4 regions of the Paenibacillus allorhizosphaerae genome follow, and region 4 is predicted to be linked to each of the others. Evidence: riboswitches for the same ligand, from Rfam matches in the RefSeq annotation. Region 4 holds a riboswitch; each other region holds the start of a gene.

Region 1 (4,453 bases), on a different contig from region 4:
GGGTCCTCGATCTGAAATTGCTTACCGAGTCGGTGCTCCAAGTATTCCTGAAAAGTCGTTTGCTGCATGTTTTCTTCCCCAAGCTCGGGAAGAACCGTGGAGACGTAGCTGTTGAACAGCGGGTTCGGCGAGAACAGCACCATCTGATCGGCCTTTAATTGTTCCCTGTGCTTGTAGAGCAGGTAGGCGACCCGCTGCAATGCAGCCGATGTCTTTCCGCTCCCGGCGGCGCCTTGCACGATTAGCATGCGGCTGCGGTCGTTGCGGATGATCCGGTTTTGTTCCTTCTGGATCGTCGCCACAATCGTCCGCATTTGCGAATCGGAAGTGCGGCTGAGCACCTGCTTCAGCAGCTCATCACCGATCGTCACGCCGGTATCGAACATCAGCTTCAATTCGCCGTTTTGGACGGCATACTGCCGCTTCAACAACATCTCGCCGGTTATCTCTCCGTGAGGCGTTGCGTAAGCCGCCGGACCGGGCGGGTAGTCGTAATAAAGACTGGAGATCGGCGCGCGCCAGTCATAGATCAAGTACGTTTCGCCGTCATCATCGGCAAACGAAGCGATGCCCAAATAAATTTGCTCAGGCCGCCGCATGCCAGTTTCGGTGAAATCGATTCTGCCGAAGTATGGAGAGACGGCAAGCCGCTTCAGCTTGCGCAGCGTTTCAGCGGCGTGACGGTAGCTTCGCTCCCGTTCGGACAACACCTCGACCTGCTGCTTCATGCTGAAATACGTCTCGGTTATATCTTCCGCCGTGCTGAGGTTGACCGTCACCTCATCCCAAAAATGTTTGCGGATATCGACGACTTCCGCTTTCGATGTTCCGATCTCGCTTTCCAGCCGTTCGATGCGATCCTTGATTTTTCCGGTTACCGAATGTACCCGTTCCTGCTCTGCTTTCCAATCTTGTTCCGTAATACTCATCCTATCGCTCCTCTTCAAATGATGTGACGATCCACAACCGAATTTCACGTTTGACAATGAGGGTTGATGGTGCTATAATTATTGTAGGAAGATACTGCAAAGATAGTTTTAATGCGATGCAGACACCAAAACATATTGTACCACCGGAAGCTGCCGAAATCAACGGGGCTTTTTTTATTTGCCTAAGCAGTCGGAACAAAAAACGGAGGATTCCCTCCGTTTTCTGATGGCTATAATTGCTTCCTCATCCGTACATGCCATATGCCGGCATCCAAGAACGGTTCACTCGAGATCGTCTCGTAGCCCAGCTTCCGATAAAAGGCTTCCGCCTGCGTCTGAGCATCCAATATGACGGCCGGTACGCCGCCTTCCCGAATATCCGCTTCCATCGCATCGATGATGATCCGCCCGATCCCCTTGCCGCGATACGACTTCAGCACGGCAATCCGCTGCAGTTTTGCCGTCAACCCGTCGTACATCCGCCAACGCGCGGCAGCGATCGTCTCTCCGAGATCATTGCGTACAACAAAATGCCGGCATGCCTGCGGCGAAGCGTCAAACTCGTCCATTTCGAGGTCGCGGGGAACGTTCTGCTCCTCCACGAACACCGCGATTCGGACGGATAAACCTTCCTGCAGCTGCTCATCCGTCTTGACCTTGATGATTTCCACTACCAAAGCAGCTCCTTTATCGTCGATTATATTGTCATCTTTTCGCCCGGCGAAAGCGATCGGCCGCCAATACCTTTTTCCGCCAACCGGCTTATAAACTGCTCTCCGTTTTGCGCAATCGGCGGGAAGGTGTTGAAGTGAAGAGGGACGACCTTCTTCGCACCGAACCATTCGGCAGCGGTAACCGCATCTTCCGGCCCCATCGTGAACAAGTCGCCGATCGGCAAGAAGGCGAGATCGACCTGATTGCGTTCCCCGATCATCTTCATGTCGGAGAATAACGCTGTATCGCCGCTGTGCAATATCGTCATCCCGTCCCACTTGATAATAAATCCGGCAGGCATTCCGGCATATACGATTTTACCTTCCTGGTCCACAATGACGCTGGAGGAATGGAACGCTTGAATCATTTGCACTTCGGCAAACCCAAGGGAAACTTTGCCTCCGAGATTCATTCCGAGCGCTTTGGCCCCCTGCCAGCCCATATACGTAGCGAGCTCATGAATCGCTACGATGGTAGCGTCATTGTTCCTCGCAATCGGGAGCGCGTCGAGCGTATGATCCGTATGCCCGTGTGTCAGCAGCACGTACTCCACTTTGATATCCTGCGGTTTGGTTACAGCCAGCCCGTTCCCGGATATAAACGGATCGATAATCAGCGAATGTCCGCCATGGGTTAGTTGCACGCAGGAATGTCCGTGATACCAAATTTCCAATTCAAATCCCTCGCTTTCCAAAATGATCACAATACTATGTTTGCGCAAGCAGCTTAATACCATTGTACTATCCGAATGCGCCAAACTCCAAATTTCGCCGATTCAATCGTTGGCGAATCTCATGTTACATACGGACCTGGCTGTCATCCGGCAAAAGCTTTGCGGAACGCCTCCATGACCCGCTCTTTATTGAAAGGCTTGACGATAAAATCGCTTGCCCCCATATTTACGGCCTGAATCAGCAGCGCCTGCTGTCCCATCGCCGACACCATAATAATTTTTGCGGAAGGGTCCATTGTACGAAGCTTGCCAAGCGCAGTGATTCCGTCCATCTCCGGCATCGTGATATCCAGCGTCACCAAATCCGGTTTGTGTCGTTCATATAATGTCAGCGCTTCCAGACCATTGCTTCCTTCCGCAACGGTTTCGTATCCGAGCTCTTGGATCACGTTTTTCAGCATCATTCTCATAAACAATGAATCGTCGACGATTAATATTTTTTTCACGTGTTCCGAGCTCCCCCCCACTAAACGTAGAAAAGCCCCCCCAATTGCAAAAGGGAGGCCTGTTATCTCTTATATCCTCATGTCCTTCGGCAGCTGGCTGACATTGTTTACACGTTAGTCCCTTTAGCTTTGCGTCCTTGGCTTTCACCAAGTTTGCTTTTATGTACCGACAAAAGTATTTTCCAGTTGTATTATAGCATCCCTTCTAGAAAATACAAGTAAAATGATAGATTAACCCATTCATTGCTCCCTAATACTGGTATAATGAGTTTATACTGTACGTCAACAACCATCGGAGGGATGATCATAATGAAGGAAATCAGGTGGGGGATTATCGGGTGCGGGAACGTGACGGAAGTCAAAAGCGGCCCCGCTTTCCAAAAAGCGGAAGGATCGCGGCTTATCGCTGTCATGAGACGGGACGGCGCGCTTGCGGAAGATTACGCCAAACGGCACGGTGTTCCAAAATGGTACGACCGGGCCGAGGCGCTTATTACCGATCCCGAGGTCGACGCCGTCTACGTGGCGACGCCGCCGGCCTTCCATAAAAATTATGCGATCGAAGCGGCAAAAGCGGGCAAGCCGGTCTACGTGGAAAAACCGATGGCGATGAACGCCGCCGAATGCGAGGACATGATCGCTGCTTGCCGTGAAGCAGGCGTACCGCTCTTCATCGCCTATTACCGTCGCGCGCTGCCGCGGTTCCTCAAGGTGAAACAGTGGCTCGACGACGGCGCGATCGGCGAGGTACGCACCGTCATCACCACGCATCTGGCGAAGCCGAGCGCCCATGACTTGAGCGGAAGCTCCACGGCATGGCGGATTAAACCGGAGTTGTCCGGCGGCGGGTACTTCTACGATCTTGCCAGCCATACGCTGGATCTGCTCGATTTCTTGCTGGGACCGATTGAGCGGGCCCATGGCTCGGCCTCGAATCAAGCCGGGCTGTACGAGGCGGAAGATATCGTTACCGGCAGCTACACGTTTGCTTCAGGTGCCCACGGTACCGGAACCTGGTGTTTCACCACCGGTTCTCGGGTAGATCGCAACGAAATCGTCGGCAGCAAAGGCCGGATCGTCTTCTCCACCTTCGGGGAAACGCCGATCCGGCTCATCCGCGAGCAAGGAGAAGAGGAGTGCGTCATTGAGCATCCGGCCCATATTCAACAGCCGCTCATTCAATCGATCGTGGGTCAACTGCTCGGCAAGAGCTTTTGCCCTAGCACAGGCGAAACCGCGATGCGAACGAGCCGCGTCATGGACGCCTTAACGGGCGGCCGCAACTTGTAATGGAATACGGGGAGGCAGCAAGACGATGCAGCCGCCTCCTGGTGAAAAAGCTGCCGGGCCCCCGGCAGCTTTTTCGCTATTGCTATGCTATACAGCCGTATCCGCTTGCCCGGCTTTCGGTTTGGCCATGCCGCGCTGCGCGGTTACGAGCTTGTAATAAATTCCTTTCTGCTCCATCAGTTCTTGATGGCTTCCGATTTCCGCCAATCGCCCTTTATCCAGCACGACTAGCCGATCGGCGTTACGCAGCGTCGTTAGCCGGTGGGCAATGGCCAGCGTCGTACGATTTTGGGTCACCCGCTTGAGCGCTTCCTGAATCGCCGTCTCCGTCTCGATATCCA
Region 2 (4,453 bases), on a different contig from region 4:
CCCGGTGCAAAGTTTCATAATGGTTATAAAGTAAAGGCTTTCAGCCAGTCGTGCAAGCAAGAGTGGCCGCATTTACGGAAGGGATGTTGTATGGCGCAGACAGATTCGGAAATGAAAATACGCATACTGCACGCCGCTAAAAAGCTATTTTCCGAGCAAGGCTTTGACGGGACGAGCGTCCGGCAAATTTGCGAGGAAGCCGGCGCCAATGTGGCGCTGGTGTCCTATTATTTCGGAGGCAAGGAGAAAGTGTTCCATGCCGTATTCGACTACTTTTTCCCGGGCCGGCGGATGCAGCAATATGAGGAAACGCTTAACCAACCTGTAGAGGGCTTACGGCTGATCGTGAAGGAAATCATCCTTTTCAGCATGACGGATACGGAGCTTAGCGGCATCATACAGCAGGAAATGATTCGCAGAAGCCCCCGGTCGGATACGATACGCGCCATCACGTTCCCCGTATGGGAAAAGGTGCGCGAGCTGCTGGAGAAAGGCAGACGTGAAGGCGTTTTCCGGTTCGAATCGTTGGATCACACGTTCATGTTCATTATCGGGGTCGCGCTGGGGCATAAAAAATTTCCGCATTTCGAACCGATCATGTCCGTAACGGAGTCGAATCCGCAATGGATGGCGGATCATGCCGTCGATTTTATTTTCAAAGCGCTGGAGGTCAAAGAACAGGAAACATAACGGACGGATAGGGGACATCCGCCCACACCGCCCGCCCTGGAAATTGCATAATATACATTAACTAGCTTCCAAAGGGTGATCCGTATCATGAATCGATTTCCAATGATGATCCGCAGCGTCAACGAAAGTCTGGATGAGATTATTACCGCTATTGATAAAGTGAATGCCATCTATCAGTCGGCGGAGCAAATGTCTCCAATGGTGAAGCAGGTCGCCAAACTGCTGGCCGACGCGAAAGCGGGAAATTCCGGGCCGGTACGAACGAGCGAAGGCCGCAGCAGGCAAGGGCAAGTTCATACGGCCCGTGCCAAAAAGAAAAAGCCGTCCTCAACCCGCGGCATAAGGCGCGTTTGGTAAACCCAATAAACGAGGAAAAAGCCAGGTTCCGGCCAACCTGGCTTTTTTTGGTTGGCAAACTCTCCCAAATGGGTTATACTGGAATCTATCATATGTTATTCCCAATATATCAAACTTGGTTGCCCCGGTTTTCTTCCTCCGCTACGGTCGTAGCGACCGTGTTCGCTAATTCGTCATAATTTGCACGAGCTTAATCGTATCAGCGAATTGAGTAGTTCTTTCGTAGGACAACTTTTATTTGAAGTGCCCTAAATATTGCAAAAGATGTTGATTGTTGTAAATTGCTGTGTTATGGTAATGAGGAATAATGACTAACTACTTTACTGATAAAGGCAGACTCTTCGAAAGAAGGGGACGCAAAGCCACAGGCCTAAAGGATCAATTTTTCTATGGCGGCTGGGTTTCCAAAGGAGGTAGGACGAATGATCGTTGCTGAATCTGTCCGTTGTTGACCCGGATGGTTCTTTATCATGCATATTTTTGAAAAAATGCTGCATCGCTTTTTCGCTATTGCTGCAAGAGTGATATAAAAGCAGACATGAAGTTACGGCAATGATAGGGTTTCGCAAGTGAACGGTAAAATTTATGTTGGATTTTGCAGAACGATGTCAATCGTCTTGCCGTTGTAGTCACCATGTTTCGACAGAACCAGATTAGAAGAAAAGCTTGTGCCACGTCTCCCCGTCGGTTTCTTCAAGCCTGATAGATTCAATGACCGGAGGACCTTGATAGACAAGGGCACCACAACAGCAGCGGAGTTCACTCAAGTTACTACATAACTTCGGTGCGGCGTGGGTTGGAACAAGAGATGAGAGGACGAGCATTTATGAAATCTTTCAAGCTGCTGACGACGATTTTTCAACCGGTAGTCTTTGCCATGAACAGACTAAAATTTTCCTTGAAGTTTGCGTTGATCGGTCTGTTTTTGATCATTCCGGCCATTGTCATCAGCCTGCTGTTAAGCAAGCAGATTATGGAGCAAATCCGCCTTGGATCCGAAGTAGGGCGGGGACTGAGCTATGTGAAGTCGATTCAACTGGCGGTAAATGAAACGATATCCTCCCGCGAAGCGTTACTGTCATCGGATGCGAGCAAAGCGGATGAGGCAAAGAAACGTTTGGCTGCGGCGATTGACGAACTATCCGTGAGCGAGCGCAAGTATAGCAGCGGAGCCGCTACGGGTGAAAAGTTGGAGAAGGTGCTGGAGCAGCACGCCAAGTTGAAAGAGGCGGCGCTTAAGGATAAGAAAGAAATTGTAGATCTGTACGCCGTGCTCATGACGGAGCTTAACAACCTGATTACGGCGGTCGGCGACGCTTCGAATGTCAACTTCGACAGCTATGAAGGAACCTCTTACCTCTTTAACGCGTATGCCAGCCAAATGCTTCCGCAAACGAACAATACCTCGGTGATGAAAAGCATCGGTCCCGACGTATTAGCGCGAGGCTCTTTGACGGAGGATGAGAAGTTATGGCTGCGCACAGCCTCCGTGAAGTCGCGAATGAACGCTTTGCAAACTTCCATGGATACGTTTTTCCGGGCAAATCCGGAGTACGCAGAGCGGCTTCAAAAGCCGACGGAACAAGCGATTTCGGCATCCAACGCATTTTCCGATCTGGTTGGGACCAAAATGCTCAACGCTGCCGAAATGATGAGCCAAAAATCCGAATTCGACATCGTCGTTTCCAAGACGGAAGAGGCGAATGCCGCTTTGCTGAGCGCGCTTTCGGCGACGCTTGACGAAATAACGAAGGAGCGGATGGACAGCAACCGGAGCACGATCGTGTGGGTCATGCTGCTGGTAGTATTCGTGATCGTCTTATCCGTTTATTTGTTCTCCGGGTTCTACATCTCGGTGATCCGATCCATTCGTCAGTTGTCGGAAGCGTCGGCGACGCTTGCGGCCGGGGATCTGCGTACGCAAATCCGGCTTCAGACCAAGGATGAGATGAGCTACATCGCCCAGTCGTTCAACGAAATGGCGGCCTCTCTCGAGAAGCTGATTACGATGAACAAGAAGGTCGTCGACCAGGTGGCGGAGTCATCCACGATCCTGCTCGAAACCTCGAACCAATCGGCGGCTTCGACGGAACACTTCAACCAGGTGATCGGGGACATTGCCCAAGGATCGTATACGCAATCGGAGGCGGCGCAGCAATCGTCCACGGCCATGGTCGAAATGGCTGCCGGCATTCAGCGCATTGCGGAATCCTCTTCGACCGTATCGGAGGCCGCCATCGTGGCGTCCACAAGAGCGGAGAACGGGAATACGCTCGTGCAATCGGCAATTGGTCAGATCGATTCGATTCATCAAACCGTGCAATTGGCGGCGCAAATCGTCCATACGTTAGGGCAGCGGTCCAGCGAGATCGGCCAAATCGTAGGAATGATCAGCGAAATCGCGAATCAGACGAATCTGCTTGCCCTGAACGCTTCGATCGAGGCGGCCAGAGCGGGCGAACACGGCAGCGGCTTTGCCGTTGTAGCCGCAGAAGTGAAGAAGCTGGCGAACGCAAGCAAAGACCAGGCGCAAAGCATCGACGGATTGATCAAGGACATTCAAGACAGCGTCAACCAAGCGGTACAAGCCATGAATCAGGGCGTAGAGGATGTCAATATCGGTTCCAACATGATGAAAGAGACGGAAGCTTCATTCCGTCATATTTTGGAATCCGTACAGGAAGTCGCGGAGCAAATTCAGGAAATTTCCGCAGCAGCGGAAGAAATGTCGGCAGGCTCCCAGGAAGTTTCCGCATCGCTTGAGGAGATGGTGGATATCGCCGGAGTCGCCAGAGATAAGGCATCGGACGCCAACTCTTCGGTTTCCGTTCAGTTGAAATCCGCCGAAACCATTCAATCGTATTCACGGAAGCTCAATGAGCTTGCGATGAGTCTGCAAACCGATATGGGGCGTTTTAAAGTGTAGGAGCAGGATTTATATAAAAGATCCAAAGTAACGATTGGGAGGGACTTATTGATGTTGGGATGGAGAGGTACAAAACGAATTTGGGTGACTGGGCTGCTCGTCATGGCTCTGGCCTTAACGGGCTGCGGTGGAAAAGCGACGCCGGCATCAGGCGGGAAGGACGGCAAAGGGGAAGCGCAGAATCAGCAGGAATTGGTCAAGTGGAAGCACGGGATCGTTAAAGCCAGAGGCGACGCATCGTACCAGCTGATGGCGAAAGAGAAAAACTTCTTCAAAAAGCACGGCGTCAATATCGAATACATGGAGTTTGAGAGCGACGTTACGATGCTGCAGGCGCTCGTCGCCGACCAAATCGATTCGATGGAAGCGAACCCGGCTTCGGCACTCACGGCCGTACAGCAAGGCGCGAAGCTCAAAGTGATCGGCTCCACGTTATCGGTCAACCCGTTCGTGCTGTACGTAAAAAGCAACATCAAAAGC
Region 3 (4,453 bases), on a different contig from region 4:
CATGCTTTACCCGAGGACAAGTGGAAGACGCTGTTCATGCTTTACTGGCCTACGCTTGTTAAAAAATGCGGCATTGAGGCATAAGTTTTCGTCCTACATAGCTGCATAATGGTGGAAGAAAACCCTTGACCCTTCAAGGGTTTTCACATGATTAGAGCCAATTTTGGAAAAAATTTGAATTTAACTTTGAACCGCGTTGATAGACGTATTCCGTACAAGAATCTCATTCTTACGAAGCAGCATTTCGAATGTCTTGGCCGGGAGCGGCTTGCCGAATAAAAAGCCCTGCACCTCATCGCAGCCGTACCGTCTGAGATATTCGTACTGCTCGACCGTTTCCACTCCCTCGGCAATGACATTGAGTCCCAGGCTGCGGCATAAGGAAATGATCGTATTCGCTATGACCGCATTCGGTATTTGCTGGACGAATCGCCGATCGATTTTGAGCGCATGTACATCGAACTGCATCAAATAATTCAAAGAAGAGTAGCCTGTCCCGAAATCGTCGATCGAAATATGGATGCCCAAGCTGCGAAGTTCCCGCAATTTCACGATGTTCGTATGTTCCGACCGCATCAAGCCGCTTTCCGTTATTTCAATCTCCAGCCATTCCGGGCTCAGACGGGTTTGTGCGATCACTTCCTTGATCATCGGAATGAAATCATCCTGCTGCAGCTGTCTGGACGAACAATTGACCGCGACGCGCACCGGGGGCAATCCTTGGTCCTGCCAAGCTTTGTTTTGCCGGCAAGCCTCTCTTAACACCCATTTGCCGAGTGGAATAATAAAGCCGGTCTCCTCCGCAAGCGGTATAAATTCGAGCGGAGAGATGGTGCCGCTCTCCGGATGATCCCAGCGGATCAACGCCTCGACGCATTGAATTTTACTCGTCCCCGTATGATACCGGGGTTGGTAATGCAGCACGAATTCATTTTCCCTGAGCGCGCGGTTGAAGTCGCTGACCATCATGAAATTTTTATATATTTTTTCGCTCATTTTCGGCTCGTACAAACCGTAATCCTTTTTGCCCCTTGATTTAACCTGACACATCGCGATATCCGCATGTTGAATTAAATCCTCCGCCCGGCCGCCATGGTCCGGAAACAGGCTGATCCCGATGCTCGCGCTGATGTGGAACAAATGCCCGGCGTAATAAAGCGGTTCTTCCATAATGCGCAGCAGCTGTTTGCAAAGCAACTCCGCCTCTTCTATTCGGTCGATCCGGGAGAGCACCGCAAATTCGTCCCCGTCCATTCGAGCGAGCACCTTCGTTTGCGGCAGTGCCTCCCGGATTTTACGGGAAACGACCTGCAATACCCGATCTCCCATTTCATGGCCGAACGTATCGTTGATCGGTTTAAACCAGTCCAATCCCAAAAAAAGGACGCCGACTTTGGAACGCTCCGACTCAGCCGCCGTCAATGCCTGCTCCAGCCGTTCAATGAAATAACGCCGGTTGGGAAGGCTGGTCAAAGGATCCAGATAGGCAAGACGTTCCATCTTTAGGCCGGCATGATATTTCTCTATAATTTCTCCGAGCAAAAATGACAGCATCTCGACCACTTTTACATTTTCTTTGTTCGGCGTACACACGTGTCTGGAGTATACGGCGAATGTGCCAAGCACCTTATTCGACGCGGATAATACCGGCAACGACCAGCAGGACCTTATGTCGAGCCGTCGCGCTATATCCCTCCACGGACGGCAGGCGGGATCGGACCATAAATTCGATACGATCACCGTTTTTTTGTGCCATGCCGCCGATCCGCACGCCCCTCTTCCCGGGCCGATCTTCACAACGTCGATGGATCGGCTGTATTCACCCGGCAGACTCGGTGCGGCGGCCAGCTGCAGCATCTCCCCGGTTTCATCCACCAGATGAATGGAACAAATCTTGTCTGCAAATATCGTTTCTACGATTCTGATCAGCTTATGTAATATGTCGGATAAAGGCCGTCCGTTCACCATCATTTCCAATACTTCTTGGTGGCCCTTTATCATGAGTCGGCATCCTCCTGTCCGTTTATTTGGATGTTCATCGCTGACGATCCTTCGTCATCGGTCTGCTTTTCGTCAATATCCCTCCCACGAGAAATAAAAAAAATCCAGTCCGAATAAGACTGGATTTGATCGTAGCGATCCCTTCCTAATTCGGCAACCCGGCTGTCGTAGCGATCCCGCTTTAGACCCGCAGCTTTGCGTCCCCACTTTTCAATGGGTTTGCCCTTTGTCGTTAGAACATTTCAAAGAAACGATCAGTAGTTATATTGACCTAGTCGCTTAGATTCATATGCATCACTTATTATACACTTACATAATTCGACAGTAAATATAAAATTTTGCGTTTTTTTGCTCCTCTTATGCCGGATCCGCCGGAAACCGCAGGCCGATTTGCTTTCTCGCCTCATCCATGATTTCCATCGCCGTCAAGGAGACGGCATGAGAGTTCATAGTAGATTCGACGCAGCCTTTTTGCAGTAACCCGATAAATTCCCTCACCTCATGCGACATTGCGTTGGTAGTGTCTGGTTCCACTACACTCTCGACCCTTCCGTCTTTATAGCGAATATGGACATGGCCCGGATCATTGATTTTATCGATCACCATCGTTCCTTCCTCACCCTGGATTTCGGCAGGCAAATCTGAATTTGAAATTTTCGAGTGCATGACGACGGCCTCCATGTCCCGGTACTTTAGAATCAGACTTCCTTCCCCGTCCACTCCGGAGTCCAGAAGGATGCCGCTCGCCTGAATCCGCTCCGGTTTCCCGAACAAAGCCGCCATAGGATAAATGCAATAAATTCCGAGATCCATCAAGGAGCCGTTGGATAATTCTGGATTGAACGCGTTCAGTACTTTTCCTTGCTTGTAAGCGTCGTACCGGGACGAATATTTGCAATAGCTCGCAACATAGCGCCGCACGCGTCCGATTTTCGGCAAGTGGTCGCGGATCGCCTGAAACTGGGGAACCGTCGTAGACTTTAAAGCCTCCATGAGCAGAACACGGTTGTTTACGGCAGCCGCGATCATGTCCTGCACTTCGCGTGCATTGGAAGCGAACGGTTTTTCACACAGTACGTGCTTCCCGCGATTCATGCAGATGATCGCCTGCTTCGCATGAAAAGCGTTAGGGCTGGCGATATATACGGCGTCCAGCTCATGACTTTCTGCCATGCGCTCCAGATCCGTAAAACGGTGCGGAATATCCCATGCCTCCCCGAATGCGCGAGCCTTCTCCTCCGTGCGCGAGTAGACGGCGGTCAGTGCAAAGTGTTCCGACTCGCGAGCCGCTTCAATAAATTTCTCAGTAATCCAGTTCGTTCCGATAACCCCAAACCGTATCATTGGCAATCCCCCATCTCTAAATTGAAAAACACCCCTTGTATGGCAGCGGAATACTCTCACTTTACCAAACGAAGAGATGTTTTTCATGTCGGAACGAAGAAGCTTTCGCTTCCCCATTCCGACAGTTCGGTTGCTGTGCTATGATGCACCGACGCAAATAGCTGCCAGCGCTTGTGCCTGCGTTCGGTTACTTTTTGCCCGCTTTCAACTCGGTCCACAAGCGGTCGTATACTTTAGCCTGCTCGCCGGTGTCCTTGATCCACTCCGTTTGCTTGAGCTGATCGGCGGTCAAGTTCAGCATCGGGATGCTGCGGAATTCTTTGCTGTGCAGCGCTTGCGCTTTCTCGTTCGGATCGCTGTAGCCGATCGACTCGTAGTTTTTGGCGCTCACTTCCGGCTCGAACATGTAGTTGATGAATTTTTCGGCGAGCGACTTATTTTTCGCCCCTTTCGGGATCGCGTAATTATCCGCGAAGATGAGCGCGCCCTCCTTCGGAACGACGAATCCGAGATCGATGTTTTTTCCTTCGCTGACGATTTTGGCCGCATCTCCGGACCAGACCGTACCGATCCAAGCTTCCTCGGCGATAAATTTTTGCTTGATGTTATCGGTATCGAAGGCGAGCACGTTCGGCAGCAAATTTTTCAGATCGGCAACGGCCGCTTGCAGCTGCTTTTCATCTTTCGTGCTGTTGGAGAACCCGTTCTTTTTCAGCCCCATGCCGATGACTTCCTTTTGGTCGTCCAGCAGGATGACTTTGCCTTTATACTGCGGCTTCCACAGATCGGCCCAGCTTTGAACCGGATCTTTGACGAACTTTTTGTTGTATGCGATGCCGGTTACGCCCGACGTGTAAACCAGCGAATACTTGTTGCCGGGATCGAAGGGCAGGTTTTGCATGTTCGCGGCGATGTTTTTCGCATTGGGGATATTGTCCTTATTCAGCTCTTCGAGCAGCCCGAGCTTGATCATCGTCGCCACCATGTAATCGGAAGGCTGGATCAGGTCGTACTTGGAACCCCCTGCCTGCAGCTTCGCAAGCAGTTCTTCGTTGTTCGAAAACGTATCGTAGCGCACTTTGACGTTAAATTTTTTCTCAAACTCTTT
Region 4 (4,453 bases):
AGCTGAATGTTTATATCTTTTGTTTTTCCCGTAACGGTTTCAGTTTCACGATCCCATTCAACTTCTAAGCCTAATGATTTGAAAATAGGGGCGACTTGGACTAAAGTAGTCCCACCCGCGATTTGCGGTTTTTCATCAAACGTGATCTTAGTTCCATCCAGATAAAGTATAATTCCCGGATCCGATTGTTCCGCAAACGCGGTAGGTAAGATAATAAAAAATACTAGATTTACGGTTAATAAAACAGATAACAGTTTTTTGAACATATTTATCTCATTCCTTTGCTCGTCGTTTTAAGTTACCGCTCGAATCGAACTTTCTCCATTCTTTAAATCCATCGAAAAAGGATTTTCCGTGATCCTTACTTTTCATGTTCATGTTCATGTTCCTCCTGAAATATCGTTTCGCGTTGAAAAAGATCCGCGTCCTCCAGTTTCCACTGTCCGTCCGGGGTCCGCTTGACTTGATACCAGTGATTCTGAACTTGTTCGCGTATTTCTTCAAAATTGTAGCTCCGATCCCGTTGAATCGTGTTCACGATGATCGTATCTTCACTACTTTCAACGGCGGTCATCGATTGAATATCGCTCATCCATTGCTTTCGTTTAAAAAACGGGGCCAGTGCTGGCACACGCTCATTAATCGATTGGCTTGAGTCGCTTAAATCAGCCGTTGCTTTAAAATCATCGCCTTGTTCTACATGCTTCATGAAACGAACGACAGCCTGTTTCGCCAATTGGTCAGGGGAACCGATTCGCACTTCCCGGTTCATACCATCCCACTCCACTTGAAGCTTCAATGCCTCGCCTACAAATCGTAGCGGAACGTATGTCGTACCGTTGATGATTTCCGGAGCAGCGGATAACACCGTACGCTCTCCATTGACTGTCACCTCGGTTTGACCCAACTCCAGCCGAATATCCATCCCCTCTTTCGACCCTTGGATCGTTCGGGTAGTCTCGTTCCAGTCCACGTGCAACCCAAGCTTCTCAAACACCGGCCTAAAAGGCACCATCGTCGTACCGTTCATCAGCAGCGGTTGTTGTTCAAACGATACGGATTCGCCATTGACCGACACCCCGATACTTCGCTTCCCAATGCGGAACATTCCGATCTCACCGGTTCTCCCAAGTAACCCGCCGTCCGGCGTCACCGCAAGTTCGCTTGAGGTCAGGCTCTTGTTATTGCGAATTAAACGGAACAATTCGTTCCCCTGAGCATCCAACCCGTAGATATTGCCGCCGAAATCGGTAAAATATACGTCTCCGTTTTCGTTACAAACGATATTCGTGGGATATCCGTACTGTGAATCGGGAGTAAAATATGTCCACAATATATTCCCTTCCTGATCCTTGGCGACCAGAGCATTGTCCTCCGATGTGTTCGAATAGCTTCTACCGGACCATACAACGGTACGCACTGTCTGTTTCGGTCTTGGGGGCCGGTTTTCAATCTCAGCTCTAAACTCCTCTTCGGTCAAACGCTTGTCCCCTTGCCAATACAATCCGTCTTCGCCTTGCAGCATGATGTAATTTGTTCCGCCAATTTTTATAGTTTTTTGGACAGCCTTAACGGCAGACACCCGTTGTCCTTTCGAATCGATCGTGATATATTGCCCTTCCCGAGTCAACAGCGTTACCATACCGCCGGCTTTAAGTTCAAAACTCATTACATTAGTAAAAATTTGTCCCAGCTTGTCCTTGCTGATTTTGATCTCGTCTCTGTAAGTCCATTGTTTATGTCCATATAAATCGTAACTTACAATACCTTCCAAGGTCAAAAGAACAATCCGGTTATGGTCATTAATCGAAAATAAAAAATTATCATTCGGGTTGATTAACGTAATATCCAGAAGCGTCTGACCATCCCGATTCAAAAGAAGCACATGATCGGATTTTGCCGGTATTTCGTCTTTTCCGATCACGTGAACAGTCGATTTCGTGACTTGCGCCCGAACGATGATATTGCCATTATTGGTTAACCACATGCTTACGATCTCATTTTTCAGTGGCACCGACATCCACTTGAGTTCATTATTCGGACCGATCGCATGAATGATATTGCTGTAATCATAGTAGTAGAACGTTCCGTTTCCATCCGAAAGCAAATTTCTTTGCCCGGCGGCATTCCCTCGATTCATCCACTTCCACTCGTATTCGCCGTTGGAGCGGAAGACTGGCTGCTGTTTCACCGACGCACCTCCCGCATGATACAGCTGCATGGGCAGCACCTGATCCGATTCAGAAGTCAAGCGAGTGCCTGCCCCCTCCGCACTTGCAGGGACTGCACCGCTAGTCAAAACCATTGCTATTAAGCCAAATATACCGAGCCTTCGAAACCATCGTATTTCCATCGTTCCCATTTCACGCTCCTCGCTTTAGTGCATAGCATCCTTTGATCGTTTGCGGATCTAGTCCCTCTGGCAAAAACAAGTCGGTATGCTTATCGTAGTTGCTGTACGTGAGGTTCACGGATAATTGTTGCTAAAAATAAGCAGCAAAAAAACAAGCCAATCCTGGCAACCCGGCTACCGTACCCCAGATACGATTCTTGGAGTTTAGGCCCGTGGCTTTGCGTCCCACCCTTTCGAGAGGTTTGCCGTTGTTTCAGTTCACTTGTTCTCTGACAGTCCTATATCATAGGTATGTAGACCTATGAATTCGACACATTGAAACAATATCCTGCTTCAATTGGCAAAATATTTCATATAGTTTGTTCTAAACAGAAAAATAAATATCAGGAAACTAGTAAACAAAAAACCCCCGGCATCTGGATGCAGATCGAGCGAGGGTTAAAACATAATTATGTCGCCGCTTAAAAGAAGTCCGGCAAATACGTTTGCCGGCAAGGAATCAGCCGTTCTAACGCGTCGAGCGCATCCTCTTGCCCCTGCAGTCTGCCGATTTCATGCAGGAACGCCGGCCTTTGGTAGCTCAGCATCATCGCCGTCAGCGTCTGAATGTCGCAGCTGAGCACAGGATGTTCCCCAGTCTCCGGTCCCCCCGTTTCTACTTTGGCGGTTCCGGATTCATCGATTTTCAACAGAAACGTGCCGTTGTTCCATGCCGCTTGGGCATCATTGATTTCCAAACGTACGCAGTCTTCCACTCCGGAGACGAAAGGATATTTCTCCAAAAATCCGGAGACATCCACGATTCGCGCCATGAAATACGGTACCAGCTCTTGTTTGATCCGCGGATTATCCAATAAGAACGGCAGCCGGTCATCCGCAGGCGCGTTCAGCTTCAACTTATCGATCATTGAGTCGTGATCGGCCAGAAAACGCCATAAGGCGAGCCGGGCTCCGTGATGCAGCGCTACAAGCTCATGCACCGTGCATACCCGGTCCTTCACCTGATAATGCACGTAGCCGCCCGGCTGTCCCGCTTCATCGTAATAAACGGCAATCTCTCCCTGTCTCCTACCGAATATGCGGTCCTTCCACCATTTCTCGCTTCGAACCAAACTGCCGTTATACCGGGAGGCATAGGCTTCATACAACGGATTCAGCAAGCCTGCGTCTGGCGATGAACGAACGATCCGGCCCGGTTGCGGTGACAGTTTCGGCATAAGCGCGGTGGGGATTTCATATGTTTTGTACTCTGCGTATGTCTCCCAGCCGAATCTCCGGTAAAAGCCGAATTGAAACGGATGCAGGAACGAAACCGTTTGTCCCTTGTCCCGCATGGAGTGCAGCGCATTATCGAGCAGCCTCTTGACCAGACCGCCGCGCCGGTATTCGGGCCATGTCGCCACACTGGCAATGCCGCCCATGTCGAACGCTTTTCCCTGGATCCACGTCTTCAGATCCAAAATGTTCATAGCCGCGGCAAGCCGGTCTTCCACATAGGCACCCAAAAGCTCGTAATCGCGCATATCCAATTTACGACGCTCAATATCTTCCGGAGTGTACGTCATCTGAAAAGCGAACGACCAAAGATTTAATGTATCCGGAAAATGCTCCTCCGGAATCGGCCTGATTTCTACGGATGCCGCCTCGTTCACTTCTTGTTGCTGCAAATGGCTCATGGCCGTTCCCCCCTCCATCCTCATCAGTTTCTTCGTCGATTGTACCAAAGCGGCGTAAAAATTACCACGCGCGACCATCGAAACGGCCTTAGCGCAAAACGAATCCTTAAGTAACATTTCACTTATTCTCAAGGGGCGAAATCAATTCACTCGCAGTCTTTATGTCCGTGTCCTGAGACTCATATTGCGTCAAAACATCAAATCAACAAGATCCCATTGTACTTGCTTCTAATAGATTACAACATAAATATAATTCCGTGGTATCTGGATTATTTAACAATTAAATTAATAGGGATATTTTTTAGTACTTAGGGCATGCATCCATTATTTATTCATCCGGGATTACCCATATTTTCCCACTCTTTCTTGATTCGTCCGTATGCTATCATTATCGGTAGAAAGGTAGATTTATCAACAACAGGAG

Evidence for each region. A riboswitch is a leader RNA that binds a small molecule or an ion and turns the genes downstream of it on or off. The one in region 4 is predicted to bind cyclic di-GMP.
Region 1: linked by a shared signal. The riboswitch ahead of ACFQI7_RS10770 (response regulator) and the one ahead of ACFQI7_RS27210 (copper amine oxidase N-terminal domain-containing protein) in region 4 are both predicted to bind cyclic di-GMP.
Region 2: linked by a shared signal. The riboswitch ahead of ACFQI7_RS23390 (methyl-accepting chemotaxis protein) and the one ahead of ACFQI7_RS27210 (copper amine oxidase N-terminal domain-containing protein) in region 4 are both predicted to bind cyclic di-GMP.
Region 3: linked by a shared signal. The riboswitch ahead of ACFQI7_RS25380 (bifunctional diguanylate cyclase/phosphodiesterase) and the one ahead of ACFQI7_RS27210 (copper amine oxidase N-terminal domain-containing protein) in region 4 are both predicted to bind cyclic di-GMP.

Annotation. Positions count from the first base shown of each region.
Region 1 covers NZ_JBHSRV010000002.1:489,788-494,240, reverse strand. Annotated here, with positions in the region: gene helD (RNA polymerase recycling motor HelD) at 1-929, opposite strand, end outside; gene ACFQI7_RS10780 (GNAT family N-acetyltransferase) at 1,160-1,606, opposite strand; gene ACFQI7_RS10775 (metal-dependent hydrolase) at 1,627-2,316, opposite strand; gene ACFQI7_RS10770 (response regulator) at 2,460-2,822, opposite strand; cyclic di-GMP riboswitch class I at 2,908-2,990, opposite strand; gene ACFQI7_RS10765 (Gfo/Idh/MocA family protein) at 3,132-4,112, shown strand; gene ACFQI7_RS10760 (ABC transporter ATP-binding protein) at 4,200-4,453, opposite strand, start outside.
Region 2 covers NZ_JBHSRV010000007.1:43,933-48,385, reverse strand. Annotated here, with positions in the region: gene ACFQI7_RS23400 (TetR family transcriptional regulator) at 91-690, shown strand; gene ACFQI7_RS23395 (hypothetical protein) at 778-1,047, shown strand; cyclic di-GMP riboswitch class I at 1,369-1,456, shown strand; gene ACFQI7_RS23390 (methyl-accepting chemotaxis protein) at 1,874-3,973, shown strand; gene ACFQI7_RS23385 (ABC transporter substrate-binding protein) at 4,025-4,453, shown strand, end outside.
Region 3 covers NZ_JBHSRV010000008.1:119,829-124,281, forward strand. Annotated here, with positions in the region: gene ACFQI7_RS25375 (hypothetical protein) at 1-84, shown strand, start outside; gene ACFQI7_RS25380 (bifunctional diguanylate cyclase/phosphodiesterase) at 181-2,001, opposite strand; cyclic di-GMP riboswitch class I at 2,151-2,235, opposite strand; gene ACFQI7_RS25385 (Gfo/Idh/MocA family protein) at 2,359-3,345, opposite strand; gene ACFQI7_RS25390 (polyamine ABC transporter substrate-binding protein) at 3,533-4,453, opposite strand, start outside.
Region 4 covers NZ_JBHSRV010000009.1:191,937-196,389, forward strand. Annotated here, with positions in the region: gene ACFQI7_RS27205 (copper amine oxidase N-terminal domain-containing protein) at 1-266, opposite strand, end outside; gene ACFQI7_RS27210 (copper amine oxidase N-terminal domain-containing protein) at 362-2,251, opposite strand; cyclic di-GMP riboswitch class I at 2,515-2,610, opposite strand; gene ACFQI7_RS27215 (GNAT family N-acetyltransferase) at 2,815-4,029, opposite strand.